DNA from 4 places in the Bradyrhizobium sp. SZCCHNRI1029 genome. Region 1 is predicted to be linked to each of the others. Evidence: predicted binding sites of a transcription regulator. Region 1 holds the regulator's gene; each other region holds the start of a gene.
What was found. Region 1 encodes LexA, which represses DNA repair genes until DNA is damaged. Its sites were predicted from a motif close to TGTTCNNNNTGTGTTCNG; they were not measured.

Region 1 (7,583 bases):
CACTGATTATATTGTTAGATTGTGTTTGGGGCGACAAGCTTCCAGATGTCGTTCGCGGCAACGCTCGGCCTGGTCGCGCTGGTGCAGTTCGGCCTGCCCAGACTGTTCGCGACGCCCGACAGCTCGGCCACCCAGCGCATCGCGCTGTGGGGCGGCCGCGAGCTTGCGATGCTGTTGCTGGCCTCGCTGATCGCGGGGCTCGCCACCACGCCCTATGCCGCCTTCCATTTCCATCGCGTCACGCCCTATGGCGTGCTCGCCAATCTCGCAGCGATGCCGGTCGTCTCGGCGCTGGTGATGCCGGCCGGCCTGATGGGCCTCGTGGCGGCGCCGTTCGGGCTCGACGGTCCCTGGTGGACGCTGATGGGCCTCGGCATCGACTGGATGATCGCGGTGACGCGCTGGGTGGCGGCGCTGCCCGGCGCGGTCGGGCGCATCCCGGCCTTCGACATCGGTCCACTGATCCTGGCCAGCCTCGGGGTCATCCTGATCGGCCTGCTGCGCACACCGCTGCGCTGGTCGGGCGTCGTGGGGCTCGTGGTGGCCACCGCGTGGGCCGCCGCGACGCCGCTGCCCGACGTGCTGATCGCCGGCGATGGGCGCGCGGTGGCGGTGCGCGGCCGTGACGGGCGCCTGCATGTGATGCGCACCGGCAAGGACGTGTTCGCCACCAAGGAGTGGCTCGCGGCCGACGCCGATGCCCGGCTGCCGGCGGATTCATCGCTCACCGATGGCGTCTCCTGCGACGAGGCGGGCTGCGTGGCGGCAATGGCTGACGGCCGAATCGCCGCCCTGACCCTGCGCGCCGAGGCGCTCGCCGATGATTGCGCCCGTGCCGCGCTCATCGTCACCGCGCGCGCCGCGCCGTCATCCTGCGCGGCGGCCGTCATCGATCGCGAGCGGCTGCGGCAGCAGGGCGCCTTGATGCTGGTGCGGCGGGGCAGGAGCTTCGCCGTCACGCCGGCGCGCGCCGGCGGCACTGACCGCCCATGGTGGCCGGCGCCCGCCGAGGCCGGCGAGTTCGACACGACGCTGACGCCGCGCGCGCCGGCCGCGCGGCCTCAGGACGCGACGCCGCCGGAGACGGAGCAGGGCGAGGAAGACTGAGTGCCGGGCAGCTCGAACGTGCCGAGATGATACTCGGTGTCGCCAGGTCCATGTTGCCAGGTCCATCGAACAGCGCGGGGCTTTCGGCCAGCGTGAACGCAGCGCGCGGATAGCGTTGCCAGATGGCGATGTCGTCAGCCGTGACTGTCAGCCATCCGAACACAAGCATATCGCACCGGGGCTCGGTGATCCCGGCGGCCTTGTTCCAATCGATCTTGTTGACCACGGCGGCAGGCTCCCCCGGCACATCATGGCGGCCGAGGGATGTCGTTCCTATCCGATGCGATGCCGGGGCGTGAGGTTCGCCCGAGAGGACTTTGCGCTTGCAGAACCCAAATCTCCCACGGTCGAAAGCTCGCTCACGACCGAGAGAAATGCCGATGCGGAGACCCCTCAGGTGATGCTGATGCGGCGAATCGGTGTGGCCTGCGAAGGCGGCACGTCCTCGGCGATGTCCGGGCGTCGCTCCGCCGGCTGCTTGCTGACCGGCAATTGCAGCACGGTGACGCGCTGACCCTCGCAGAGCTGGGTCACCAGCACGTGGCGCCCGTCGGCGAATTCGATCGCGTCGTGATGGCGATCGGGAATGTGAGTCTCGATGCTGTTGAACTTTGCGACGCGCTCGCGGATCGTCCGGGTCCAGAGCCAGCGGCTGTCGTAGCGGACGTCCTCGGCGAAGGCCAACTCGGTGCCGGGCAGCATGCAGACTGCGACGGTCGGCTCGCTCTCCAGCGCGAAGCCGCGGGTGGCGGTGCCACGGAAGGTCATCGAGATCAACGTCTCGCCGACCTTGGCGGGACGGGACGCAACCGCATGGAGGCTGTAGTCACACATCGGATCGCTCCTCGTTGAGAGATAGCCGACCCACGCTCCCCCCGGACAGGCGCAGGCCTCTATCAGAGTGGACATCGATGGTGATGTTAGCGCGCGCTTCGCGGCAATTCTGCGCTGATCTGCATCGCGTGTGCCCGCGGCCGATCACAAGCGTTTGAGCATGCCGCGCTGCACATCATGAGGTGCATTCGCGCGTGACGTATTTTGCTGGGCAGCCTCCGATCGGCGGCGAAAGCGCGTGCGCCCGCCGCCGATCGACCGATCCCATTCGCGATCAGTACTTGCGGTACAGCCCGACCAGCTTGCCTTGGATCTTCACCCGGTTCGGCGGCAGGATGCGTACCTCGTAGGCGGTGTTGGCCGGCTCCAGCGCGATCGATGCGCCGCGGCGGCGGAAGCGCTTCAACGTCGCTTCCTCATCGTCGATCAGCGCCACCACGATGTCGCCGGTGTCGGCGGTCTCGTTGCGCTGGATCAGCGCCATGTCGCCGTCGAGGATGCCGGCATCGACCATGGAGTCGCCGCGTACCTCGAGCGCGTAGTGATCGCCGTTACCGAGCATGTCGGCAGGCACGCTGATGGTGTGGCTGCGGGTCTGCAGCGCCTCGATCGGGGTACCGGCGGCGATGCGGCCCATCACCGGCACCGCGACCGGGCGCTCGCCATCGTCCAGCGCGGGAGTGCTGGTGCGCACCTTGCCGAGATTGCCCTCGATCACCGATGGGGTGAAGCCGCGGCGGTTGCCCGCGGCCTGCGACAGCTCGGGCAGCTTGATCACCTCGATCGCGCGGGCGCGATTCGGCAGCCGGCGGATGAAGCCGCGCTCCTCAAGCGCCGTGATCAGGCGATGAATGCCGGACTTCGAGCGCAGATCGAGCGCATCCTTCATCTCGTCGAAGGACGGCGGCACGCCGGCTTCCTTGAGCCGCTCGTTGATGAACCGCAGAAGTTCGTACTGTTTGCGCGTCAGCATCTCGACCTGGTCCCCGGTTTGTTGTCGTCCGAGTCCAAGAGCTGCGCCTCGCGCACAAACCGGCTGAGAGCGCCCTGGAGTCGGACCGTCATCGCGTCGCCCGCAACATACTAAAAACAAATCATGAACGAACACTATATGTTCGATGTGTGTTCCGCAATCCTAAAAATATGATGAACAGACCGGGCTTTACCGGGGAAGCGGCTCAGTTCGGCAGGCGCAGGATCTCGCACGGGCTGCCGGCAGGCGCCTTCGGCGCAAACGCCGGCCGGATCACCACCGCCTGCGAGAGCGCGAGATTCCCGAGCAGCGACGAATCCTGCTGCGTCACCGGCGTGGCGATCAGCGTGCCGTCGGCGCGCTCTTCGAGCTGCGCCCGCAGATAGTCCTCGCGCGAATCGTTCGGCCCCAGTTCGCGGCCGAGCAGGGCGGTCTCGCGCGGCATCACGGCCTCGTCACGGCCGAGCAGCCGCCGAATCAGCGGCACCAGGAACAGGATGGCGCAGACATAGGACGACACCGGATTGCCGGGCAGTCCGATCACCCTCATGTCGCCGAGCCGTCCGTGCATCATCGGCTTGCCCGGCCGCATCGCAATCTTCCAGAACGCCATTTCGACGCCCTCGGCTTCGAGCGCCTGCTTGACCAGGTCGTGATCGCCGACCGAGGCGCCGCCGGTCGTGATCAGGATGTCGGCCTTGGCCTCGCGGGCCCGGCGGATGCCGGCGATCGTCGCCTCCATCGTATCCGCGGCGATGCCGAGATCGATCGGGGTCCCGCCCTCGTTGCGCACCAGCGCCCGCAAGGCGTAGCCGTTGGAATAGACGATCTGGCCCGGGCCGGGCGTCGAGCCCGGCATCACCAGCTCGTCGCCGGTGGCGAGCAGCGCCACCTTCGGCCGGCGCCGCACCGGCAGCGCCGGATGATTCATGCTGGCCGCCAGCGACAGGTCGCGGTCGCTGAGCCGGCGCCCGGACTTCAGCAGCACCATGCCCTGGTGAAAGTCGACGCCCGCCGGCCGGATATGCCGGCCCTTGATCGCGGCCTCGGTGATCACGACGTGGCCGTCTTCGGCGATCGTGTCCTCCTGGATCACCACCGCGTCCGCGCCCTCCGGGACAACGCCACCGGTGAAGATCCGCGCCGCCTCGCCGGGTCCAACCACGCGATCGAACGGACGCCCTGCCGCGACCTCGCCGATGACCTTCAGCCGCGCCTTGGCCTGGGCGGCGTCCGCCGCGCGCACGGCATAGCCGTCCATCGCCGACATCGCCTCGGGCGGCTGCGTCCGCAGCGCCGCGAGGTCCCGCGCCAGGATGCGGTGAAACGCTTCGTCCAGCCCGACCTGCTCCTCGGCCAGCGGTTCGGCGCCGGCGAGCACGGCGGACAACGCATCAGACACCGGCATCAGGGCCATGAGAGTTCCTTCGGACGGAGACGGCAGATCGAATGAATCGCCTTCTAACCGAACGCGCACGGCGCGGCCAAGGGCCTAGGCCGCTCCCTGCGTTCTGACCGTCTGCTGTGGGCCGTTTCCGGGCCGCTGCCTCACGATCGCGCGAGAAAGTCCGCAATCAACCGCATGACCTCCTGCGGACGTTCCAGGCTCGGCAGGTGCGCCGTTCCGGCCAGCTCATGTCCTGACCCGTTCGGCATTGTTGCGGCGAGCAGCCTGCTTCGCTGCTGGATGTGAGGAAAGTCCAAGTCCCCCCAGATGACGAGCGATGGCGCGACGATCTCCGCGAGGCGCGGGAAGGCTGGTGCCATATCGAGAGTCGCGCCGGTTGGCGGCGCGCGGAGTGCGGCGGCGTTCTTCTTCAGGAACGTCTCGCGCGGCTCGCCGGAGATGCGTCCCTCGCGCTGCAAGGGACCGTCGACCCACAGATGCGTCTTGATAGCGCTGACCCGATCCCAATCCTGTGCGGCCTCGGCAGCGGCCAACGACGCCGTTAGCGCCTTGATCTCCGGTGGATAGACCGGCTCCGGCGCGCCGCTGATCGAAGGTGCGATCAGCACCAGCGATGCCATACGTGACGGATGGCGAAGCGCGAAGTCGAGCGCGATGCGGCCTCCTTGCGAGCAGGCAATCAGCGTCGCCGGCCGCCCCGGCGCGAGCGCGTCGACGACGGCGAGCAGGTCCTCGACCGGAGAATGAGCTTCCTCATAGGCGACCGTCTCACCAAATCCGCGCCGGTCATAGGCGATCGTCATATGCGTTGCCGCGACGCCCTCGATCTGCACGCGCCACATGGACGAGCATTGGACCGTGGACCAGCCGATCTACGATCCCAGCACGATCGACTGCCCGGTTCTCGTGCTCGCGACGGAATGGGATGTGGATGTCCGCTTCGGGATGGCGCACGACCTGTTCGTTCGCCTCGTGAGCGCGCCATACAAGCGCCTGGTCGAGATCGGGCAGGGCACGCACATGATCCTGATGGAGCGGAATCGACGGCAGGCGTTCGACGTGGTGATCGGATTTCTCAACGAGCGCGTCGTGCCGGCGCGTTGATCGTCGCGCGGACGACCTGCACCGCGTCAGAGCGGATGCCGAATCCAGACATTCGGCTCGACATAGGCGGCACGGTCGTGCTCGACCGACGCGAGCACGGGCACGAGAGCACCGGGGACCTCGATCTAGCCCGAGCTGTCGAAGGTCACGCCGGTCCATTGCGACCAATCGGCGAGCGTACCGACGATGGTCATCGAGCACGGCGCGATCTTGACGATCTCGCCGCCGATGCCGATGCGCTTAGGCGCCGGCTCGTCTGCGGCCAGCGGATGTGGCGGGAGACGGGCCGGATGGCGCCGTTGCCGGCGGTCGCATTTAGGATTCGCTTTTTCGGAAAAAGCTGCTATGCTGATTTGGTCCCGTGCTCGACAGGAGGGGCGCTTCGCGATCGTCACGGACGTGGAGCGCGGGATGCGGTGGCCGCGACGTGTCGCAGCGTGCCCTGATGGCGCGCGGACGAACGGCATGGCGCGGACGTGAAGTCGCGTGGTCCTGGCATCCCGAAGCTGATGCCAAGCCGAAGGGTGCTGATGATCCCGTCGGCGACGGTGGCCAACAAGCCGGGCACCGGGGAGATCGCGTATAAGCGTGAAGACCATCGCGCAGGGAATGCCGGATGTCGGCTGGACCTGTGGTGACTGCCGCCTGCTTTTTTTCTGCAGGCGGGCCATGGGTTGCGGCCTGCAGCCCGGCATTCCCTGCGCCCTCCGATTGGAGGAGGGTGAAATGAGAGCAGCAAAGCTCGGGCACATCGTGTCGCGAGAACAATTTTGCACGAGTGGGCACCGTCATTGCGAGCGCAGCCTTTCAGAACGTCACGCCGCTGGCCATGACGCACCCTTGCGCGACGCGATCAGATCCCGAGCGCCTCCAGCGCCGCGGCGATGTCGGCCGTCGAGCGCACCAGCACCGCCTGCAGCCCGCTCGTTCGCGCGCCGTCGATGTTTTCAGCGAGATCGTCGAAGAAAACGATCCGCTCGGCCGGCGCGCCGATCGCCCGCACCACGTGATCATACGCCTCGGCATCCGGCTTTCGCAGGCCGATCGACGACGACAGGAAGATCTCGCGAAAGTGACCAAGCAGGTCGGCATAGCGCGGCGAGAAGTGATCGATGTGCGGCTGGTTGGTGTTGGAGAAGGCATAGAGCGGCAGTCTCGAAGCCGCGCGTGCGAGCAGCGGGGCGATGCCCGGCATCGGGCCGACGAAGATCGCGTTCCAGCCGTCGAGAAACTGCGCGTCGGTGATGTCGATGCCGAGTTGCCGGCGCAGGTTGGCGAAGAACGCGGCATCGGAGACGGTGCCGCGCTCGTGCCCGTGATAGATCTCGTCGCGCACGAAGCGCGCGGCGATGCGCTCCGGCGGACAGCCGGCATGCGCTGCCCAGCGCGAGACCACCTGGACGAAATCGATGTCGATGACGACGCGGCCGAGGTCGAACAGCAGCGCGTCGGCGACGCCGGGGCGGAGAGCGGAGGCGGGCATGGGGCGGGTCGACGATGCCTTGCGTGGGACGGAAGCGGCGCCTCCTCAATACCGGTAGGGCTCGATGTCGACCAGCGGAAACGCGCTGACCACGCTCGGCAGGTTGGTGGCGGCCGCCGGATGCAGATAGGACGCGTTCAGCTCCGCGAACGAGGTGACGCCGAGCAGGCCGAGCGTGCGGATCACCTCGTCCTCCAGCAGCTCGAGCATGCGCAGGATGCCGTCCTCGCCGGCCGCGGCGAGCGCCCAGCATTGCAGCCGGCCGATGCCGACGAGGTCGGCGCCGGAGGCGATCGCCTTGACGATGTCGGTGCCGCGGCAGAAGCCGCCGTCGACCATGATCTTTGCCCGGCTCTTCACGGCGGCGACGATCTCCGGCAGCACATGCATGGCTCCGCGGCCATGGTCGAGCTGGCGGCCGCCATGGTTGGAGACGTAGATCCAGTCGACGCCGTGATCGACCGCAATCTGCGCGTCCTCGGCGGTCGCGATGCCCTTGATGATCAGCGGCAGCTTGAACTTGTCCTTGATCAGCTTGACGGTGTGCCAGCTCAGCGCCTTCTGGTGGTCGCCGCCGGTCGCGCGCAGCCGGCTTTCGCGGACGTAGCGCTTGGCGATGTCGCGCTCACGCCGGCTGTAATGGGCGGTGTCGACGGTCAGGCAGAACGCGGTGT
Region 2 (7,583 bases), on a different contig from region 1:
GGTTTTCTCTCCGACATCAAGGCCGGCCGCCATCCCGTGCGCGCACCGGTGTATTCCCATCTGAGTTACGACATCGTCCCCAATCAGTGGGCCGAGATCGACCAGCCGGACATCCTCATCGTCGAAGGCGTCAACGTGCTGCAGACCGGACCGCTGCCGCGCGATGGCCAGGCCGTGCCGGTCGTCTCCGACTTCTTCGACTTCTCGGTCTACATCGACGCCGACGAGGCGATCCTGCGCAAATGGTACGTCAAGCGCTTCCTGTCGCTGCGCGACACGGCGTTCCATGATCCGCGGTCCTACTTCAACCGCTACGCGCTGCTGTCGGACGAGGAGGCCATCGCCACCGCGATCGCGATCTGGGAGCGCACCAACCTGGCCAATCTCGAGGACAACATCCTCCCGACACGGCCGCGTGCGACCTTGATCCTGAAGAAGGGCGCGGATCACGAGATCGAGACGGTGGCGCTGAGGCGGTTGTGAGCGGGGCCCGCGAGCGCGGCGCGAGCTGATCCGCTCCAACTAATGACCTACGCTGGCACCTGTCGCGCCGCCGCCAGATTCGCCAGCGCCTCGTCGAGCTTGTCGCGATCGATCGGCTTGACCAGGAACCCATCCATGCCCGCCTCGAAGCAGGCGTAACGGTCCTCGACCAGGGCATTGGCCGTGAGCGCCAGGATCGGGGTGCGCCCGCCGGGCTCGCTGGCCTCGATGGCGCGAATGCGCCTGGCGGCGGCGATGCCGTCGAGCTTCGGCATCTGCACGTCCATCAGGATCAGATCATAGGGCGCGCCGGCCGAGCGCGCCGCGAGCCACGAGTCCAGCGCGGCTTCGCCATGCACGGCGATGTCGGCGTGGTGGCCGAGCTTGCTCAGCAGCGAACGCATCAGCAGTGCGTTGATGTCGTTGTCCTCGGCGACCAGGATGGACAGTCCCGTGCCGGCCTGGGCCGCGATCGGCGGCGCGATGGTCGGGATCGGATCGTCGGCCATGACCGTGCCGTCGGTGTCGAAGCTCACGCGCGCGGCGAGCGAGGCGGCCCGCAGCGGCTTGACGAGATAGCCGTTGAATGGCGCCCCCGGCGCCAGCTCGTGGCGGCTCGCCGGTGTCACCAGCACGATCAGCCGCGTCGTATGACGTTGCGCGACCCCGCCCACACGCAGCGATACATCGCCGCCGATGCTGTCGTCGACCAGCACGGCGTGCCAGGCGCGTTCGGGCAGCAGGGCCTCCGCCACCTCGGCCTCGGCGACCAGGCAGGTCTGCGCGCCCCAGTTCTGCAAGCGCCGCTCGATCAGCTCGGCCTGCAGCCCGGCCGGCGCGACCAGCATGATCGACCGTCCTGCGAGATCGGGGCCGCGGAAGCTGTTCTGCTCGCCCCGCTCCAGCGCCGGCGGCAGCGGCACCGACACCTCGAAGGTCGAGCCGGCGCCGAGCGCGCTCTGCAGCGCGATGCGGCCGCCCATCCGCTTGACGATCCGGTCCGAGATCGCAAGGCCAAGCCCGGTGCCGCCGAAGCTGCGCGCGACGCTGTCGTCGGCCTGCTCGAATTCGCGGAAGATGCGCTCCTGCGCGTCGGCTGCGATGCCGATGCCGGTGTCGCACACTTGGAAGCTGATCTCGTTCGGCCAGATGCCGGGCTCGGCGATCAGGGCAACGCCGCCCGTCGCGGTGAACTTGATGGCGTTGCCGGCGAGGTTGAGCAGCACCTGGCGCAGCCGCGCGGCGTCGCCCGTCACCCAGGTCGGCAGCCGCTCGTCGAGATAGGCCGCGATCTCCAGTTGCTTGGCCTGCGCCCGTGGCGCCAGCAGCTCGGTGATCTCCTCGATCAGCGCCGCCAGCGAGAACGGCTGCGCCTCGAGCGCCAGCTTGCCGGCTTCGATCTTGGAATAGTCGAGCAGCTCGTCGATCAGCGACATCAAGGCCTCACCCGAGGTGCGGACCGCCTTGGCGTAGGTCGTCTGCTCCGGCGTCAGCTGCGTTTCGAGCAAGAGTCCGCTCATGCCGAGGATGCCGTTCAGCGGCGTGCGGATCTCATGGCTGGCCATCGCCAGGAACCGCGACTTGGCGCGGTTCGCGGCGTTGGCCTGATCGCGCGCGTCCGCCAGCGCCCGCTCGGTCTCGGTGCGGTCGGTGACGTCGCGGCCGACACATTGCAGCACGGCGGGCTGGCCGGCGTCGGAACGCACCAGCGCCTCGCGCCACGCGATCCAGCGCGGCCCGATCGCGCTCTCGATGCGCTGGTCGTGGACGCGCGTGCCGTTCGGCTCCAGCGCGCTGTCGCCCTGCTCGATCAGCTCGAAGGTGAACGCGCTGCCGAGCAGGTTGTCGCGATCGAGGCCCGCCATCCGGCAATAGGCGTCGTTGACGAAGATGATGCTGCCGCCGCGCTCGCGCATGACGATGAGATCGCCCTGCTGCTCGAACAGATTGCGGGCGCGCTGCTCGGCTTCCTGCAGCTCCCAGTTCCGGTCGGCCAGCACCTCGTTGTGGAGCGCAATCTTGTGCATCTTCCTGGCGACGAAGCGCAGCCGCATGCTGAGCGTGGCCAGGCCGACGCAGGCGAGCGCGAACAGGAAGCTGGCGCCGATCGCGAACGTGTGCGGGTTGTAGCCGGAGTTGTCGGAGATGCTGGCCTTGATGAAGCCGTACGCGCCGCCGAAGCCGGCGGAGAAGATCATCAGCGAGCGCAGGATGGCGAAGATGGTGCGGTGACGGCGCATGAACCGGCGCAGGCGCAGCCTGACGTGAAAAATCGGTCCCATCTCGATCACCCCCGACGATTTCGATCCCAATGTCATGGCCGGCCCGCACCATGCGGCGTCGGTATTGCTGAGACTTTGAAAGGTCATGCACGCGCGATGAAGCCGTGCTGAGATGGTGAACCGGGCGTTAGCCCGACTCACCGAACCGGATCGGCCGGCGGTGAGTCGTGGCCGCGGGCCGAGACGATGAGCGCGGCGGCGTGAGCATCTGCTGCACTGTCCTTGGCGAGATGGATCCGGAGCGCGCCAGGATGCGGATCGGCGGCGATCGCGACGACCGCAGTCGCGGCAGTCATGCCGCAGCCACGATCCTCCTTGGCGAGCACATCGTCGACCACGACGAGATCAGCCGTCTCCGGACTGTCGGCCAGCGCCACGCGAACGGTGGCGAGCGCCGGGTCATCGGTGACGTCGACATGGAGATCGGCGGTAAACGGCGCCGAGCCGAGCGAGACGCTGTCGGCACCGACGGCAATGCAGGGCTGCGGGGAGGGCGCCAATTCGAGTCTGGCGATGACAGCGGCCGCGATCAGCGGCACAGCCGAGACGAGGACCTTGAAACGCAACATGATACGCACCGACGCGGCAGGCCTGAGGACAAAACGCGGGCCCTATGGTTGTCGGAGCGTAAAGAGAAGTCGTTACCGGAGTGTTGAGGGGGAGGGGGCGCCTTTACGCCGCATGCCGGCTGTCCTCCGCCAGCGCGCGATACGACAGCGCCTCGGCCAGATGCAGCCGGCCGATCGCATCAGTGTGGTCGAGATCGGCGAGCGTCCGCGCCACGCGCAGGACGCGGTGATAGCCGCGGGCGGACAGCCGCATCGTCTCGGCGGCTTCGCGCAGCAGCTTCTGGCCGGGCGCGTCGAGCCTGGCGATTTCGTCGAGCACGGCGGCGGGGGCCTCGGCGTTGGTCCGGATGTGCGGCAGGCCGGCTTTGGCATAGCGGGCGCGCTGCAGGTCGCGCGCGGCGGCGACGCGGGCGGCCACCTCGGCCGAGCCTTCCTTGGCGGGCGGCAGGATGAGGTCGGCGGCGGTGACGGCGGGGACCTCGATGCGCAGGTCGATGCGGTCCATCAGCGGGCCGGAGATGCGCGTCTGGTAGTCGGACGTGCAGCGGTCGATGCGGCCGCGCTTGCAGGCATAGCCGGGCTCGAACGCGTTGCCGCAACGGCACGGATTCATCGCGGCGACCAGCATGAAGCGGGCAGGGTAGGTGACGCGGTGGTTGGCGCGCGAGATCGAGACCTCGCCGTTCTCGAGCGGCTGGCGCAGCGAATCCAGCACGCGCGGATCGAACTCCGGCAGTTCGTCGAGGAACAGCACGCCCTGATGCGCCAGCGAGATCTCGCCGGGTCGGGCGCGCAGGCCGCCGCCGGTCAGCGCCGCCATGCTCGCGGAATGATGCGGGCTGCGGAAGGGCCGGCGCGACGTCAGCGCGCCACCCTCGATCTCGCCGGCGACCGAGGCGATCATCGAGACTTCCAAGAGCTCTGCCGGCGACAGCGGCGGCAGGATCGACGGCAGCCGCGCCGCCAGCATCGACTTGCCGGCGCCGGGCGAGCCGATCATCAGCAGATGATGCCCGCCGGCGGCCGCGATCTCGAGCGCGCGCTTGCCGCTCTCCTGGCCCTTGATGTCGCGCAGGTCGAGCAGGCTTGCGGGCGCCTCCTGGATCTTCGGTTGCGGCCGCGACAGCACCTGCGTGCCCTTGAAATGGTTGGCGATCTGGATCAGCGAGCTCGCCGCGATGATCTGCAGGTCCGGGCTCGCCCACGCCGCCTCGGCGCCGCAGGCGGCCGGGCAGATCAATCCTTCCTCGCGCGCATTGGCGCCGATCGCCGCCGGCAGCACGCCGGCGACTGGCGCGATCGAGCCGTCGAGCCCGAGCTCGCCGAGCACGGTGAAGCCGCCGAGCGCATCCGGCGGAATGGCGCCGATCGCGGCCATCAGGCCGAGCGCGATCGGCAGATCGTAATGGCTGCCTTCCTTGGGCACGTCGGCCGGGGCCAGATTGACGGTGATGCGCCGCGCCGGCAGCGCCAGGCCCGAGGCGATCAGCGCCGAGCGCACCCGCTCGCGCGCTTCCGACACCGCCTTGTCCGGCAGGCCAACGATCGCGAAGGCCGGCAGGCCGGGCGCGACCTGGACCTGCACGTCGACCGCGCGGGCCTCGATCCCCTCGAAGGCAACGGTGGAAACGCGCTGGACCATGATGCCCCTCCCGGGCAAGGAGGCTAGCGGAAGCCGGCATCGTTCGCAAGAACAATACGGGAACATTGTCGTTGCCGCGCTCTGTCGCAATCCATTAACGACAGCCGCGTGGGGTTGCAGCTCCGTCCGCTGCGCTTAACGCCCCTTTAGTCCGGCCTTCGCATTCTTCCTCAATTGATGATCGACCCGCGCCTCCGTCACAGCCGAGGGAGGCGCCCAACGAGGGACGTGCGATGCCTCCAGCGCCTGCGGCAGCTCCGACCGCCAAGACGCCCCCCGGTGATGCGCGGACGGTGTCCGAGCTCGCCACCGACATGCTGCGCCGGACCACCAGCCTGTTCCTGGCCGGTCCGCGGCCAGCCTCGGCCGAGCAGCTCGATCTCTACGATCAGATGTTCGCCCGGCTGATGCCGCAGGTCGCGACCGAGCTGCTGGCCGAGCTGAGCATGGCGCTCGCCGGCGTCGAGCGCGCGCCTTACGCGACGGCGCGGATGCTCGCCGTTCACCCCGAATTGCGCGTCGCCGGGCCGATGCTGGCCAAGGCGGCGGTGCTGACCGAGCGCGATCTCGCCGAGTTCATCCGCACCGGCAGCCCGGCGCATCTCGTTGCGATCGCCAGCCGCAGGGGCATCGGCGACAGCCTCACGACGCAGCTGATCGCGCGCGGCTTTCCGGCGGTGCGCATGGCGCTGGCGCAGAATCTTTCCGCCCGGCTGTCCGAGGACGGCTATCGCAGCCTGTTCAAGATCGCCGAGCGCGACGAGGATCTCGCCGAGAAGCTGGCGCTGCGCACCGACCTGCCGGCCAAGCTGTCGCGAGCCTTTGTCGCCGCGGCCAGCGAGGGCGCCCGCGCCCGCTTCATCAAGGCCGCGCCGCCGGCGACCCGCGCCACCCTGCAGGCGACGCCGACCCGCTCGCCCGGCGCGGCAATGCGCGCGATCTGGGATTATCAGCAGGTCAAGGCCGAGGTTGCCGCCCTTAGCCGGACCGGCAAGCTCGGCGACTCCGCCGTCAACCGCTTCTGCGCCACCGGCGATTTCCCTGCCGTGATCGCAGCGCTGGCGCTGCTCTGCGTCGTCACCATCGAGACGATCGAATCGCTGCTGGAGGAGGACCGCATCACGGACCTGCTGCTGGCCTGCAAGGCCGCGCGGCTCAGCTGGGCGACGACGTCGATGATCCTGCGCGACCGGCCCGGCTGCGACGCGCTTCCGGCCGATGACCTCGAAGAGGCGCGCAAGCGTTTCGAGAAGCTCGCACTGTCCGAAGCGCAATGGAAGGTGCGCGGGCTCGAATCGCGCTGAGCGAGCGCGAGAGGCGGCGTCAGCCCGGCGGTGTGCTCGGATAGGCCGTGAAGTCGATCTTGAACATCGCCGGATCGAGCTTCTTGGTCGTATCCAGATTGTAGACGGCAATCGTGGTGTCGTAGCCCTGCGGATCGGTCACGGTCCACTGCTTGAGCTGGCCGTCCTTGGCGCCGAGCATCAGCATCAGCCGGCTGGTGCCGATCAGGGCCTGCTTCTCCTCGATCGTGATCGTGACGTAGAGGTCGTCGGCGGCGACCGCGATCACGTTGGTGTCCTTCAACAGGTCGATGCGGTCGGACAGCAGATAACGCAGCGGCGTCTGCGACAGCGGATAGACGTCCTGGGTCGCGAGTTTGCGGTCGCGCACCACCAAGGAAGAGCCGTCGGCGATGATGTCGATCGGCGTCGGCGGCTCGTATTCGAAGCGGACCTTGCCCGGCTTCTGGATGTAGAAATCGCCCTTGGTCTTGCTGCCGTCCGGGCCGACCTGGACGAAGTTCCCGACCAGGGTCTGCAGCGACGACAGATACGCGCTGACCTTGGCCGCCTGCGCCTTCTGGTTGGCGTCGAACGAGGTGAAGATGCTGGCCGGCACGTTGCGCCGGGGATCGGGAATGACCGGGTTGGGCGGGGCCGTCTGGGTGGTCGAGGGGCTCTGGCCGGCCCGCTGCTGGTCGGAGGCGCTGAGCTGGGAGCCGCTCTTCGGGCCTGATTTCGGAGCCGGCGTGCCCTGCGCGGCGGCGTGACCGGACGCACCGGCGACAGAGCATATCGTCACGGCGCAGGCGACCAGCCAAGCGCCGATCCGGCGCCCGCGCCAAGCTGCGTGATACGAAAACGTGCTGTTCAACAAGGAGCTTTTCAAAACGACGTCCTGAGGTTTTACGCGTTCTATCCCGGTTCGGCCGGGCAGCGTGATCGTAATCGCGTGAAGATCGGGCACCGAAGCGGCGTTTCTGCGGCCATCGGGGCCGTCAGAACCCGCCTTCCTCCTCGGGCACCAGGATCTCGCGCTTGCCGGCGTGGTTGGCCTGGCCGACGATGCCTTCCTGTTCCATCCGCTCCATCAGCGAAGCGGCCTTGTTATAGCCGATCTGCAGCCGGCGTTGAATGTAGCTGGTGGAGGCCTTGCGGTCGCGCTTGACCACGGCGACCGCCTGGGAGAACAGGTCGTCGCCGCCGCCACCGCCGCCCATGCCGGTGGCATCGAACACGGCGCCATCCTCCTCGCTCGGCTCCTCGGCGGTGACCGCCTCGAGATATTCCGGCGAGCCCTGTGCCTTCAGGTGCTTGACGACCT
Region 3 (7,583 bases), 120 kb from region 1:
AGCCGACGGGGGGAGCTGTGTCACAGCGTGAGTGACGACAGGCCGGGCAAGCGCCGCCGCGTGAGATCCCGAGTGTCAGCCCTCGAGGGTCAGTGCTTGGAAACGACGGGACCGCCCCAGCGATAGTTCACGCGGACCGTCGCCATGTCGACGTCCTGGCCGACCGCATCGGTCCGGCCCGCGGCTCCAAGGGGAACACCCGAGAAGCCGAAGGTGCGGTTGCCCATGAACAGGTGCTCGTATTCGGCTGCGACCGACCAGTTCTTGGCGAAGCCGACCTCGACACCAGTCCCGACCGCAGCCCCCCAGCGCGTGGCGCTGGACACGTCGAGCACCACGCCCGTGGCCGTGGAGAGGCCGTTGTACTTCTCACCCGCGACCGCGGCGCCACCCTTCACGTACCAGAGCACGTTGTTCCAGGAATAGCCGATCTGGCCGGTGAACACGCCGATGCCGTTGATCTTGGTCTGGTTGGTCACGGCCGGGGCGAACTGGCTGGTGTTGCTGCCCTTGAGGTTGGCCCAGTTGCCTTGACCTTCGATGCCGAACACCCAGCCGCCAGCCTGCCAGCGATAGCCGATCTGGCCGCCCGCCAGCGCGCCGGTCGCATCATGGCAGCCTTCCGCGTTGGTTGCGGCCACGCCGGCAAAGCTGACCTTGTTGGTCCAGCAGGTGCGGGCCGCTGCGCCACCGGCATTCAGGCCGATATAGAAGCCACTCCAATCATAGATCGTCGTGATCATCGCAGGCGCTTTGGTGAAGGTGCGCGCGGGCAGATCGGCAGCGATGGCCGGCGCAATCCCCAGCGCCAGCGAAGTTGTCGCCCCCAGCAACAGCCTTCTCATCGCATTCCCCAAACCACGTCCGACGCCCGCACGCACGCTCTCACCAACGCCCACCCGCCGGACGTTGATAGCTCCTTCCGCCGTAAAAAGCCGTCACCCAAAGGACACAACGGCTCGGCAAGTGCCGGTTCTGGCACACAAAAAAGGCCGGCGCGAGGCCGGCCTTTCGACATATTCGCTTTTTGCGTGCAATCAGTAGCGCGACACGATCGGGCCGCCGAAGTGATAGGAGACGCCCGCCTTGACGGTGTGCACGGTGTCGCTCCACTCGGAGCGGTTGGTCGGAACCGCGCTGTACTGAATCGAGCTCTTGCCGAAGTCGAGATAGTTGTATTCGACCTTGGCCGACCAGTTCGGCGCGAACATGTACTCGGCGCCGGCACCGATCGTCCAACCCCAGCGCCAGTTGTTCTGAGCGAAGCTATTGGCCGCGCCACCATTGAGCGCCGCGTCGTAGCGGTGCTGGAGATCGCCGACGGCAGCGCCGCCGCTGACAAAGAACAGCGCCGGACCCGCAGCCCAGCCGAGGCGGCCCTTGATGTCGCCGAAGCCGCGCAGCCTGGTGAAGTAGGTATCGCCGAGACCGGCGTTGACGACGCCCGACCGGCCGTTGATGTCGGCCCAGTGATAGTCGCCCTCGAGACCGAACACGATGTTGTCGACCTGCCAGTTGTAGCCGACCACACCGCCGACGAAGCCGCCGCTGGTGTCATAGTTCTGGGTGCCGGCAAAGATCGCCGTATTCGGCGCCCCGAAGAAGGTCTCGTTGCTGCGGCCCCAGCCGCCGCCGCCCTGCAGGCCGAGGTAGAAGCCGGCCCAGGTCGGAAGCGGCGCCGGCGCCATCACCGGGGCCTTCGTGTACGGGCGGGCGGCGAGATCGGCGGCTCCCGCCGGCGTCAGCGCCCCCAAAACCATCAAGCTGACAGCTCCGAGAAAAATTCGTTTCATCCCAAGTCTCCCGCGTTGGGCGTCTCCAAAATGGTCCCCGGAGACGCTCGTCTGTGAAGTTGGTGCGACCACGCTTGCGGCCCCAATCCATCCTCAAATATACGCGATTCAACCCTGGATACCGTCTCCCAAAAGCCACAGCCGAGGAGGAAGTGAGGCTGGCTAACTTAATGAAAGTTAATCCCTTTTTCGTGAATAAGGGAACTTTTTCCGGGTTCCATTGCGAGAACTTGCGGTTCCATCGAGTTCCGTGGAACTCGACGCACGGTTGTAGACATATGCGCGCGAACAAAACTGGAACAATGGCCTTCCGCCTGCTATATGTGGATAAACAACGGACAGGGCGGGTGGACCGCGCGGCAACCGTATAGGGTCCGCCGCGAGAGGAAGGGTTAGCCACCGGACGCCGTGAGGCCGGTGTGGACGGCCGGTCCGATGATCGAGAACCGCGGGAGAGTGGTGATGGCGGGTAGTGTGAACAAGGTGATTCTGGTCGGCAATCTCGGCAAGGACCCCGAGATCCGGCGCACGCAGGATGGGCGGCCGATCGCCAATCTGAGCATTGCGACGTCGGAAACGTGGCGCGACAAGGCGACAGGCGAGCGCAAGGAAAAGACCGAGTGGCACCGCGTGGTGATCTTCAACGAAGGTCTTTGCAAGGTCGCCGAGCAGTATTTGAAGAAGGGCGCCAAGGTTTACATCGAGGGCGCGCTGCAGACCCGCAAATGGACCGATCAGAGCGGTGTCGAGAAGTACTCGACCGAGGTCGTGCTGCAGGGCTTCAACTCCACCCTGACGATGCTCGATGGCCGGGGCGGCGGTGGCGGCAGCTTCTCCGATGACATGGGTGGCGGTGATTTTGGCAGCAGCGGTCCGTCGATGGCGCCGCCGCGCCGCGCGGTTGCTTCGGCGGGCGGTGGCGGACGCAACAGCGACATGGACGACGACATTCCGTTCTGAGGCGCGCGCGGACGCTGCTGATGCGAGCCGGCTTGCCCGTGTCTGGACGGCAGGCCGGCGGTCATCCGAGGGGGGCGGCCGGGGTGCTGCAAGCGATCGTGCGAGGTTGGTACGATGATGGAGGCTGTGGCAAGGACCCTCGACTTCTATCGGCTCGCCGAGGGCCTGAAGCGCGAGTTGCGCCACAGCTGGCTGTCTGACGGGCGCCGCGAGAGCGTGGCCGAGCATAGCTGGAGCATGTCTCTGCTCGCGTTGCTCGTGCACCGTCATCTCGAAAGACCGGTCGAGATCGATCGCGTGCTGAAGATGATCATCGTCCACGACCTCGTCGAGGCGCTGGTCGGAGACGTCCCCTTCTTCGAGACCGGCAGCCGAAAGGATGCCAAGGTCGCCAAGGAGCGCGAGGCGATCGAAGTCATCCGGTCGCGCTTGCCCGGGGAGGCGGGCAGGAGATATTCGACCTGTTCCATGAATTTGAGGCGAAGCTCACGGCGGAGGCCAAGTTCGCCGCGGCGCTCGATCACCTCGAGGTTCAGATGCAGCACAACCTTGCCGATCTTGGGACCTGGGAGCCCGTCGAGTACAATCTCGTCTACACCAAGATGGACGCGGTATGCGCCCATGACGCTATGCTCGTCGAACTGTGCGGGCTGGTGAAAGGCCAAGCCGAAGCCAAGATGCGTGCTGGCAGCGTGGATGTCGACGCAATCAAGGAACGTCTGCACGAGCTGCGGGCTGCGATCTAGCTCTGGGGGCTGCCATGAGCTTCGCGCCGCTGCTCGACGCCGAGCCCGCCGTCCAGCTGCACGCCGTCGCCGCGATGACGGCGTTCGCGCTCGGGCTCGTTCAGTTCGCCGCCCCGAAGGGGACCGTGCCGCATCGAACGGTCGGCTGGATCTGGGTCGCGCTCATGGTTGCCGTTGCAGCCAGTTCGTTCTGGATTCACACCATCCGGTTGGTCGGTCCATGGAGCCCGATCCACCTGCTGTCGATCTACACGCTGGCCGTGCTGCCGCTGGCGGTGTGGGCTGCGCACCGGCACCGGGTGGCGGCCCATCGCCGGGCCATGATCATGCTGTTTTCCGGCGCCCTGGTGATCGCCGGACTGTTCACGCTGCTGCCGGGACGCATCATGCACAAGGTCGTCTTCGGGCCGTAGCCGAAGACGGTTCCCGGAGCCTGCCATGGGCGGCCGCGGCAACCGGTTAAGTGACTGGAAAGGCGAGCAGAAAAAGCGCTCTTCGGATCGCCTTGGGGGTGGCCTGCGGCACGCTCCTGCGCTATATGATTCTAAGCGATTTTCGCGTGTCAAAACCGACCGGTATCCCCTTTGTCCGATAAAGAAGATGAGAAGCCCGGCGAGCCGGGCGGACCTTCCGACATTCGTCCCGTCTCCATCCTCGATGAGATGAAGCGCTCCTACCTCGATTACGCGATGAGCGTGATCGTGTCGCGAGCGCTGCCCGATGCGCGCGACGGCCTGAAGCCGGTGCATCGGCGCATCCTCTATTCGATGTACGAGCAGGGGCACACGCCCGACAAGAAATACGTCAAGTCCGCGCGCGTGGTCGGTGACGTCATCGGTAAATACCATCCGCATGGCGACCAGTCGATCTACGACGCCATGGTGCGCATGGCGCAGGACTTCTCGATGCGCGTGCCGCTGATCGACGGCCAGGGCAATTTCGGCTCCGTCGACGGCGATCCGCCGGCCGCCTACCGATACACCGAAGCGAAGCTCGCGAAGTCGGCGATCCCGCTGCTCGACGACATCGACAAGGATACCGTCGACTTCCAGCCGAACTACGACAATTCGGACAAGGAACCGTCGGTTCTTCCGGCCAAATATCCGAATCTGCTGGTCAATGGCGCCGGCGGCATCGCGGTCGGCATGGCCACCAACATCCCGCCGCACAATCTCGGCGAGGTGATCGATGCCTGCATCGCGCTGATCGACAATCCCACGCTCACGATCGACGAACTCATCAACATCATTCCGGGCCCGGATTTCCCGACCGGGGGCATCATTCTTGGACGCGCCGGCGTCCGCTCGGCCTATCATCTGGGCCGCGGCTCGATCATGATGCGCGGCAAGGTGACGATCGACACGATCCGCAAGGATCGCGAGGCGATCATCATCTCCGAGATTCCCTACCAGGTGAACAAGGCCACGATGGTCGAGCGCATCGCCGAATTGGTGCGCGAGAAGAAGGTCGAAGGCGTTGCCGACCTGCGCGACGAGAGCGATCGCGACGGCTACCGGGTCGTCGTCGAGCTGAAGCGCGACGCCGTGCCGGACGTCGTGCTCAACCAGCTCTACAAGTTCACGCCGCTGCAGACGAGCTTCGCCGCCAACATGCTGGCGCTCGACGGCGGCCGCCCGCAGACGATGACGTTGAAGGACCTGCTGACGATCTTCGTCGCGTTCCGCGAGCGTGTCGTCACGCGCAGGACGAAGTTCCTGCTCAACAAGGCGCGCGACCGCGCCCACATCCTGGTCGGTCTCGCCGTGGCCGTGGCCAATATCGACGAGGTCATCCGGGTCATCAGGACCTCGCCCGATCCTGCGTCCGCGCGCGAGGCGTTGATGTCGCGCGACTGGCCGGCGCGCGACGTCGAGGCCATCATCACGCTGATCGACGATCCGCGTCATCGCCTCGCCGAGGACGGCACCATCCGGCTGTCGTTCGAGCAGGCCAAGGCGATTCTCGACCTGCGTCTGCAGCGCCTGACCGCGCTCGGCCGTGAAGAGATTTCCGATGAGCTCGACAAGCTCAAGGTCGAGATCAACGACTATCTCGACATCCTGCGCTCGCGGGCGCGGGTGCAGGGGATCATCAAGGACGAGCTCGCCGCGATCAAGGCGGAGTTCGGCACGCCGCGCCGCACCGTGATCGCCGAGCAGGAAGGCGAGGTCGAGGACGAGGACCTGATCCAGCGCGAGGACATGGTCGTGACCGTGTCGCATGCCGGCTACACCAAGCGCGTGCCGCTGTCGGCCTATCGGGCGCAGCGCCGCGGCGGCAAGGGCCGCTCGGGCATGCAGACGCGCGAGGAGGATTTCGTCAGCCGGCTGTTCGTGGCCTCCACGCACACGCCGGTGCTGTTCTTCTCGTCGCGCGGCCAGGTCTACAAGGAGAAGGTCTGGCGGCTGCCGATCGCGGCGCCCAACGGGCGCGGCAAGGCGCTGATCAACATCCTGCCGCTGGAGCAGGGCGAGCGCATCACCACGATCATGCCGCTGCCGGAGGATGAATCCTCCTGGGCCAATCTCGACGTGATGTTCGCCACCACCGGCGGCAACGTCCGCCGCAACAAGCTGTCGGATTTCGTCGACGTGCGCCGCTCCGGCATCATCGCGATGAAGCTCGACGAGGGCGAGGAGATCGTCAACGTGCAGATCTGCACCGAGCGTGACGACGTGCTGCTCACGGCGTCGGGCGGGCAGTGCATCCGATTCCCCGTCACCGACGTGCGCGTCTTCACCGGGCGGACCTCGATGGGCGTGCGCGGCATCGCGCTCGCCGGCGGCGACAAGGTGATTTCGCTGTCGATCCTGCGCCATGTCGAAACGACCTCGGACGAGCGTACCGCGTACTTGAAGATGCGCCGGGCGATGTCGGGCGATGCTGCCACCGAGGAGCCGGTCGAGACCGAGGGCGAGGAGGCGGCCGCTGGCGCGATCCAGCTGTCGCAGGAACGCTATGTCGAGATGTCGGCGCAGGAGCAGGTGGTGCTGACCGTCTCGGTCAACGGCTACGGCAAGCGCACCTCGTCCTACGAGTACCGCACCACCGGCCGCGGCGGCAAAGGCATCGTCGCGATGTCCGTCAACAACCGCAACGGCAAGCTCGTCGCCTCATTCCCGGTCGAGGATGGCGATCAGATCATGCTGGTGACGGACAAGGGGCAGTTGATCCGTTGCCCCGTCGACGGCATCCGCATCGCGGGACGCTCGACCCAGGGCGTCATCGTGTTCGACACCGCCGATGATGAGCATGTCGTGTCGGTGGAGCATATCGGCGAGGAGGCCGAGAACGGCAACGGGGCCAGCGAGCAGGCAAATGGCGAGTGAAGGCGCGACCGACGAATAGTGAGCAGCTATTCGCTTACTCCGTCCGCTCGACGGAGACCATCCTGGCCTCGCGGACCGTTCCTCTGGTTCCGGCGCTGCGCAGGCAGCCCGCTTCGAAGTTCGGCCAGGCCTGCTGTGAGCAGTCGCGGCCGATCGGTCGAATGTCCAGGCGGTCCGCCTTGGCGAGCGGACGCGGCACGCTGGCTTCGACCTGAGGAGCGAAGCCGGGCAGGAGGGTGATGCCGGCAGCCACCAAGCCGGCCGCTGCGACTGCAGATAGCGCTTTGATCATGACGGTCCCCTGTCTGGGCCGTTCGGCCCGTTGTTCGTTAAGGATTTGATAATCAGTTCGGGTTTCGAGACGTCTTCGCGGAACGGGCGAATTGGTTTCGTCTCGGCGCGAGCGTGTTTCGTGTCCCGAGTTCCGATGAAACAATCGCGGTAGCCGACCACAGTTCCGGCTCCCCGGTGTCGCAACCCATTTCATTGCGGTGCGGCCTCTCGGCCGCTCTTTGCCCATCACAGCCACGCCAGCGGGCCTGACGGCGGCTTGCCGGCCTGTTCCGGGCGGTATAGGACGGGCGCATGCAACGCATTGCGCTCTATCCGGGCTCGTTCGATCCCGTCACCAACGGCCATCTCGATGTGGTCCGGCAGGCCGTTCATCTCTGCGATCGCCTGATCGTCGCGGTCGGCGTGCATCACGGCAAGAAGCCGCTGTTCTCGACCGAGGAGCGGCTGGCGATGGCGCACGA
Region 4 (7,583 bases), on a different contig from region 1:
TCGACGTCGTCCTTGTCCCATTCGATGAAGGTGCGGTCGTCCATCGCGGCATTGCCGATCGGGACGTAACTATCAAGTCTATCCTGCGTCAGCACGTAGCCGCCGACATGCTGCGACAGATGACGCGGGAAGGTGATCAGCTCCGATGCCAGCTCCACGGCGCGGCGGATCATCGGATTGGCGGGATCGAGCCCGGCCTGGCGCACCTGCATGTCGGAGAGGCCGTCGCCCCAGCTGCCCCACACGGTGTCGGCGAGCACCGAGGTGACGTCCTCGGTCAGGCCCAGCGCCTTGCCGACGTCGCGAATGGCGCTGCGCGGACGATAATGGATGACAGTGGCGATGATCGCCGCGCGGTGCCGGCCGTAGCGGCGATAGACATATTGCATCACCTCCTCGCGTCGCGAATGCTCGAAATCGACGTCGATATCGGGCGGCTCCAGCCGCTCCTTGGAGATGAAGCGCTCGAACAGCAGGTCGATCTTGGTCGGATCGACCGAGGTGATGCCGAGCACGTAGCACACGGCCGAATTGGCCGCCGAGCCACGGCCCTGGCACAGGATGCCTTGGCTGCGGGCGTAACGCACGATGTCGTGGACGGTGAGGAAGTAATGCGCGTAGTTGAGCTCGGCGATCAGCGCCAGCTCCTTGTCGAGGACAGCGCGCAGTTTGTCATCGAGGTGGTCGCCGAAATAGGTCTTGGCGCCGGCCCAGGTCAAATCCTGCAGATGCCCCTGCGCGGTCTTGCCCGGCGGCACCGGCTCGTCGGGATATTGATATTTGAGCTGGTCGAGCGAGAACACGATGCGGTCGGTGAAACGGAGGGTCTCTGTCACGGCGTCGGGGTGGTCACGGAACAGCCGCGCCATCTCGTGTCCCGGCTTGAGATGGCGCTCGGCATTGGCCTGGAGCCTTCGGCCGATGGCCTCGATCGAGGCTTTCTCGCGGATGCAGGTCAGCACATCCTGCAGCATGCGCTGTCGAGGATGATGATAGAGCACGTCATTGGTGGCGATCAGCGGCACCTTGCTTGAAGCTGCGAGGCGCGACAGCCGCGCCAGCCGGCGCCGGTCGTCGCCGCGATACAGCAGGCTGCCGGCCAGCCACGCGCCTTCGGCGGGGCTGTCTTTCAGCCGCGTGAGAATGATGGTGAGCGCGGCTTCGTCGAAGCGATGCGGCGGCATCAGCACCAGCAACTGTCCCTCGATGAACTCAAACAGGTCCTCGAAGCTCAGGCGGCAATCGCCCTTGGCGACCTTGTCCGCGTCACTGCCGCGCTTGCCGCGGGTGAGCAGCTGGCACAGCAGGCCATAGGCCGCGCGGTCGCGCGGATAGACCAGGATGTCGGGCGTGCCGCAGGAGAACACCAGCCGCGCGCCGTACAGCAGCTTCGGCTTGTAGCTGAGCCGGTCGTTATTCAGCTCGCTATAGGCGCGCACGATGCCGGCCAGCGTGTTGTGGTCGGCGATGCCGATGGCGGTGAGGCCATATTCGGCGGCCTCGTGCACATAGTCCTGCGGATGCGAACCACCATGCAGGAAGGAGAAATTGGTGGTGACGCCGATCTCGGCATAGGGGATGGGAGTCATGGCACGATCGCGGAGGCTGCGTTGACGATGCCGCGTTGCCCGCTCCCTGCAGGTGATGAGCAACAAGTCGCCTTGCACAAGTGCCCACCCTCCCCTGGAGGGGGAGGGTCGACGCGCGCAGAGCGCGCGGCGGGGTGGGGTGAGCCCAGCAACCGGTCGTCATTGGGCCCGCTCTTCTCAGCCGTGCGTGAGTTGGCTTCGACGAGCACCGCAGGTGCGGATGGTCCGTCACCCCACCCCGGCTCGCATGCGCGCATGCGAGCCGACCCTCCCCCTCCAGGGGAGGGTGAGCAGCGAGATCGCCGCGAGAGATGTGCGATCCCGGCCCTCATGCGAACAGGCCATGCATGTACCAGGCGGGCTGCACCGGCGGGCCCTCAGGCTGCTCGAACTCACGGTCATACAACCCGTCGCGATAGAGCCAGAAGCGCAGGCCGTGCTCGTCCTCGACGCGGAAATAATCGCGCGTGAGGCCCTGCCCGTCCGGCCGCCACCATTCCATCGCGATGCGCTCCGGGCCCTCGGCGCGGACCACGGCATGCGCGGCACGGCGCCAGACGAAGCGCGCGGGCGGGCCGTCCGGCACGCCGGCAATGACTTGGATCGCCTCGGGGTGCGCGAACAGCCGCAGAGGTCGCAGCGGCGGCTCGCCCTCGGCGCGCTCCGGCCAGGCGGCAGCAGTGGCGGCGGCGAGATTTTGCTGCGCCGGCAGCGGCAGCGCCACGCGCTCCGGAACATGGGTATCGACCGGCAGATGCACGACCACGCGCTTGCCGCCGATGCGCGCGGCGATGCGGTCGATCAGTGCCGACAGCTCGTCATTGTCGTGGACATGGGCATCGAGATCGCGCTGCTGCTGCACCACGATCTCGCTGCGGCCAGCAGCGAGCCGGATCATGTCGAAGCCGAAGCCGGGATCGAGCGGATCGTTCAGCGCCTCGAGCCGCTCGCGGAACAGCCGGTCGATGATTGCGGCCTCGGTGACCGGCTGGCCGGTGTCGACCGTGATCACGCGCACCATTCCATCGGTGCGGAAGAAGCAGGCCTCCAGCCGCCGCGCGCCCTTGCCCTGCTGCGCCATCGCCGCCACCAGCATCGCGGCCAGACGGGAGAGGCTCGCCGCAATCACCGTGTCGGTCGCGACCGGCTCGGCAAAACGCTTGTCGACGATGTAGTCCGGCGGGACCTTGCGCGGGCTGATCGGCGCATCGGCCTCGCCCAGCGCCTGCGCCAGCACGCGGGTGAAGGCGGCGCCGAACCGCGCGGTGATCTCGTTGCGGCCGCGCGCGGCGACGTCGCCGATGGTCTTGAGGCCGGCTCGGCGCAGGCCGAGCGTAATGGCCTCGCTGCCGCCGAGGGCGGCCACCGGCAGCGGCGCCACCGCGGCCGCCTCCTCGCCGTCGGGCACGATGCGGCCATGCACCTGGCGGTTCAGCGTACGCGCACAGACGGCGTTGGAGGCGATCGCCGCCGACACAATGAGGCCATGCGCGGTCAGCGCGTCGCACACCGACTGCATCAGCCTGGCTTCGCCGCCGAACAGATGCACGCAGCCGGTGATGTCGAGCGACAGGCCATGCGGCGGATCGAGCGCCACCAGCGGCGTGAAGCGGTCGCACCAGTCGGCGATGCTCTCCAGCATCTTTGCATCAGCCGCCAAATCGGCTTCGTGCGCGACGAGGTCGGGACAGACCGCGCGGGCATTCGCCAAGGGCTGGTCGAGCGACACACCGTGGCACGCCGCCGCTTCGTCCAGCGAATGGATCAAGAGCGCATTGGCGTCCTTGATGACGACGACCTGCGGCTTGCTCTCAGGCGGAGCGCCTGTGAGTGCCTGCTGTCTTTTGATGCGATCGATGGGCAGGCGCGGCAGCCACAGGCTGAGGATCCGCCGCCGGTTCGTTGAAACGGCATGCATCGGGGGTCCACTCCATGATCCATCGTCCGGTCTGGCCGTGACGGTTGCGAATGAGCTCGGCATCGAGGCGCGGCGCGCCCCACGCCATCCACGGGGCAACGAGCGGTGACGGCGCGGTGCGCACGATCCAGCGCGTCTCCGCGGTCGACGGCTCGGGCGCAGCCGCAATGCGCAACATGAGCGCGGTGACGCCGGATTCCTGCGCCGCCAGGGTCAGCTTGCGGCTGGCGACGAGATCGAGCTTTTGCGTCTCCCCCCACACCTCCAGCATCACGCTGCCGAGCGCATCGCAGGCGAGCGCGTCGGCGGCGGTGCGCAAGGCGTGGTCGAGATCGGGCGCGCGCACGATGACGATGCGGCGCGGATCGAGGCCGAGCTCGGCGAGCCCGCTCATCGACAGCGCGCCCATCTCGCGCTCGGCGAAATCCTGCCGGATCCAGATCAGGGGCCGGTGCGCGGCGACACGCGCGGCAAGCCCGCACAGGAAGCCGGTCGCGGCTGCCGCCTGGCGGCCGGTCTCGGCGAACACCTCGTGCAGCGCGCCGGTCGCGAGCCCGCCCTGCAAGGTCGCGTCGGCCTCGTCATGGCCGAGCGCGACCCGGCGCAAATCATGTGCGCCATCTCCCGCCTCGAGACGGGCAATGCGGCCGCGCAGACGCGCGAGCGTATCCATGCGTGCGCCGGTCATCCGTCGCCGCTCCTCTTCAATCCATCGTGCGGGCGCTGCCGTTGTTTCAGTGATCAGGCAGTGAACCCGCGACGACCCTCTTTGTTCATGATACGTTCTAATATAAAGCTAACGCCTTCGAGAGAGTCAATCGGGATTGCCCCGGGTGTGATTCAACGAATGGAATCAAAGGGATTCAAAGCCATGGAGCTGATGCGCAAACTGGAGATCCTGGCCGATGCCGCCAAGTACGATGCGTCCTGCGCCTCCAGCGGTACCGAGATGCGGGATTCCCGCGACGGCAAGGGGCTCGGCTCGACCTCGCCCGGCATGGGCATCTGCCATTCCTATGCGCCGGACGGACGCTGCATCTCGCTGCTCAAGATTCTGCTGACCAATGCCTGCAACTTCGACTGCCTGTATTGCGTCAACCGCGCCTCCTCCAACGTGGCCCGCGCGCGCTTCACGGTCGACGAGGTGGTGAAGCTGACCATCGACTTCTATCGCCGCAACTACATCGAGGGACTGTTCCTGTCGTCGGGCATCATCCGCAGCCCCGACTACACGATGGAGCAGGTCGTGAGCGTCGCGCGCAAATTGCGCGAGGAGCATCGCTTCCGCGGCTACATCCATCTGAAGACGATTCCGGAGGCTGACGAGGCGCTGATCGCCGAGGCCGGCCGCTATGCCGACCGGCTCAGCATCAACATCGAGACGCCGCTGGAGGCCAGCCTGACGACGCTCGCGCCGGAAAAGGACCAGCGCGCCATCCGCCGTACCATGGGCCGTCTCCGGCTCAAGCTCGACGAGACGGCGGAGGCGAAGAAGACGGTGCGCCGGGCCAAGCCGCCGCGCTTCGCGCCGGCCGGCCAGAGCACGCAGATGATCGTCGGCGCCGACGACGCCAACGACCGCGTCATCCTGTCGACCTCTGCCAATCTCTACGGCGCCTACAAGCTCAAGCGCGTCTATTACTCCGCCTTCAGCCCGATCCCCGATGCCAGCCGCGCGCTGCCGCTGCAGGCACCGCCTCTGGTGCGCGAGCACCGGCTGTACCAGGCCGACTGGCTGATGCGGTTCTACGGCTTCGATGCCGACGAGATCGTCGAGGAGAACGAAGGCATGCTGCCGCTCGACATCGACCCCAAGCTCGCCTGGGCCTTGCGCCATCGCGACCGCTTCCCGCTCGACATCAACAAAGCGAGCCGCGAGGAGCTGTTGCGCGTGCCCGGCTTCGGCACCCGCACCGTGCAGCGCATCCTCGCCACCCGCCGCACCACCACGATCCGCTTTGCGGATCTCGCCCGGCTCAACGTTGTCAGGAACAAGGTCCTGCCGTTCATCGTTCTCTCCGACCACCGGCCACAGCCGTCTCTGCTCGACGGTGCCGGGCTGGCGGCCCGGCTGCGGCCCAAACCGCAGCAGCTGGGATTTGGGTTCTAATTGAACGTCGTGGCGAAGACCGAAGCCAGGAAACAGCCGTCATTCCGGGGCGATGCGAAGCATCGAACCCGGAATCTCGAGATTCCGCGTTCGCCTCTGCGAAGCGCCCCGGAATGACGCGGCGGCTTCGCTCGCAATGACGAGAGAGGTGAAATGCACGTCGTAACCCTCGACAGCGACACTGATTTCGACGGCTGGCGTCAGGCGGCGCGGGCGTTGGCGATGAACGACGTCAAGCCGGCCGATGTCAGCTGGCGCGTCAAGGGCGCAGCGCCCGACCTGTTCGACGATCAGGCCGACACGCAGCTTCCCGAGGTGCCGAAGGGCGCGTTCTCAGTGCCGGCGAGCTTCATGGAGCTCGCCGAGAGCGCGATTCTGCACAATGATCCCAACCGCTTCGCCCTGCTCTACCGGCTGCTGTGGCGTCTGCGGACCAACCACGATCTCATGGAGATCGCGACCGATCCTGATGTCGCCCAGGCCAACGCGCTGGCGCGGGCGGTGCGCCGCGACGTCCACAAGATGCATGCCTTCGTCCGCTTCCGCGAGGTCGGCCGCGAGCGCGAGGCGCGCTACGTCGCCTGGTTCGAGCCGGAGCACCACATCGTCGAGCGCGCCGCGCCGTTCTTCGCCCGCCGCTTCGCCGACATGCCGTGGTCGATCCTGACGCCCGAACTCTGTGCGCATTGGGACGGCAGCCGCGTCAGCTTCACGCCCGGTGTGAGCAAGGCTGAAGCGCCGTCGGAGGACCGGCTCGAAGAGGTCTGGCTGCGTTATTATGCCAGCATTTTCAATCCGGCACGGCTGAAAGTGAAGGCGATGGAAAAGGAGATGCCGAAGAAATATTGGCAGAACCTGCCCGAGGCCAAGCTGATCCAGCCGCTGATCGCGGCCGCCAGCCGGCGCACGTCATCGATGATCGCCGAAGCCGGCACTGAACCCCACAAGCCGCAGAAACGCGTCGAGGAGACTGCGATGAGCCGCAAGCCGAAAGCCCACCACGCGCCCGCTGCTGAGACCTCGCGTGATGTCGAGGCCGCCGATCTTGAGACCTTGCGCGAAGAAGCCGCTTCCTGCCGCGCCTGCCCGCTGTGGAAGGACGCCACGCAAACCGTGTTCGGCGAAGGCCCCGCGCATGCGCCGCTGATGCTGGTCGGCGAGCAGCCCGGCGACAAGGAGGATCTCGCCGGCCATCCCTTCGTCGGCCCGGCCGGCCAGATGCTGGACCGCGCGCTTGAAGAGGCCGGCATCGACCGGTCCAAGGTCTACGTCACCAATGCGGTGAAGCACTTCAAGTTCGTGCCGCGCGGCAAGATCCGGCTGCACCAGAAGCCGAACACGCCGGAGATCAAGGCCTGCCGGCAATGGTACGAGCGCGAGCTCGCCGCCGTGCGTCCGGCGCTGGTGGTGGCGATGGGCGCGACCGCCGCGCAAGCGGTGTTCGGCAAGATCACGCAGGTCACCAAGAACCGCGGTCATGTCGCCGACCTGCCCGACGGCCCCAAGGCGATGGTGACGGTGCACCCGTCCTACCTGCTGCGGCTGCCGGATGCCGACGCCAAGGCGCGGGAGTATGAGCGCTTCGTCGAGGACCTGAAGATTGCCGCGGCCGCGATCAAGCGCGCACATGCGGCGTGACGGGCCGGCATGGCCTCGACCGGGCCGCCCCCACGCGACAACGGGGCCTCAGGATTTGCGCGACGTGTAGACGTGCTCACGCAGCAAGGCCTGGATCAGCGCTGCTCGGTCGGGAAAGCCGAGCGACACCGCCACGTCCGTCTCGTCCCGGTCGGGTGCGCCGGCCTGCATCGCGGGCAGGTATCTCGCCATCAGCTCGCCCTCGCTGAGGCCATAGTCCGCCGGACTGCCACCGCCGTCGAGTTCCGTCTGCTTCAGCACGTCGCATTTGTCGCGCGCGCGCGCCAGCAGATCCTCGAAATGGCCGTCGATCCGCGCCCAGTCGGCC

Region 2: QW861_RS28340 (YifB family Mg chelatase-like AAA ATPase) is a predicted target of LexA. The motif match lies at 5,024-5,041, and genes of this name have one in related genera.
Region 3: QW861_RS09790 (single-stranded DNA-binding protein) is a predicted target of LexA. The motif match lies at 2,078-2,095, and genes of this name have one in related genera.
Region 4: QW861_RS31930 (putative DNA modification/repair radical SAM protein) is a predicted target of LexA. The motif match lies at 4,278-4,295, and genes of this name have one in related genera.

What each region holds. Positions count from the first base shown of each region.
Region 1 is NZ_JAUEUK010000003.1:257,115-264,697, reverse strand. It holds partial or broken gene QW861_RS10375 (ComEC/Rec2 family competence protein) at 37-1,107, shown strand; gene QW861_RS10370 (hypothetical protein) at 1,501-1,941, opposite strand; gene lexA (transcriptional repressor LexA) at 2,216-2,914, opposite strand; gene glp (gephyrin-like molybdotransferase Glp) at 3,120-4,331, opposite strand; gene QW861_RS10355 (alpha/beta hydrolase) at 4,463-5,164, opposite strand; gene QW861_RS10350 (hypothetical protein) at 5,163-5,426, shown strand; gene QW861_RS10345 (hypothetical protein) at 5,552-5,821, opposite strand; gene QW861_RS10340 (HAD family phosphatase) at 6,280-6,909, opposite strand; gene QW861_RS10335 (alpha-hydroxy acid oxidase) at 6,955-7,583, opposite strand, start outside.
Region 2 is NZ_JAUEUK010000012.1:73,063-80,645, reverse strand. It holds gene coaA (type I pantothenate kinase) at 1-483, shown strand, start outside; gene QW861_RS28350 (PAS domain-containing hybrid sensor histidine kinase/response regulator) at 531-2,765, opposite strand; gene QW861_RS28345 (hypothetical protein) at 2,903-3,334, opposite strand; gene QW861_RS28340 (YifB family Mg chelatase-like AAA ATPase) at 3,438-4,976, opposite strand; gene QW861_RS28335 (DUF2336 domain-containing protein) at 5,210-6,280, shown strand; gene QW861_RS28330 (outer membrane lipoprotein carrier protein LolA) at 6,300-7,061, opposite strand; gene QW861_RS28325 (DNA translocase FtsK) at 7,258-7,583, opposite strand, start outside.
Region 3 is NZ_JAUEUK010000003.1:138,602-146,184, reverse strand. It holds gene QW861_RS09800 (outer membrane protein) at 90-845, opposite strand; gene QW861_RS09795 (outer membrane protein) at 1,038-1,793, opposite strand; gene QW861_RS09790 (single-stranded DNA-binding protein) at 2,256-2,753, shown strand; partial or broken gene QW861_RS33980 (HD domain-containing protein) at 2,868-3,499, shown strand; gene QW861_RS09775 (DUF2306 domain-containing protein) at 3,514-3,912, shown strand; gene gyrA (DNA gyrase subunit A) at 4,084-6,828, shown strand; gene QW861_RS09765 (hypothetical protein) at 6,863-7,120, opposite strand; gene coaD (pantetheine-phosphate adenylyltransferase) at 7,414-7,583, shown strand, end outside.
Region 4 is NZ_JAUEUK010000016.1:120,764-128,346, reverse strand. It holds gene QW861_RS31945 (error-prone DNA polymerase) at 1-1,589, opposite strand, end outside; gene QW861_RS31940 (DNA polymerase Y family protein) at 1,918-3,507, opposite strand; gene QW861_RS31935 (DNA repair protein) at 3,401-4,195, opposite strand; gene QW861_RS31930 (putative DNA modification/repair radical SAM protein) at 4,379-5,617, shown strand; gene QW861_RS31925 (UdgX family uracil-DNA binding protein) at 5,771-7,255, shown strand; gene QW861_RS31920 (TfuA-like protein) at 7,304-7,583, opposite strand, start outside.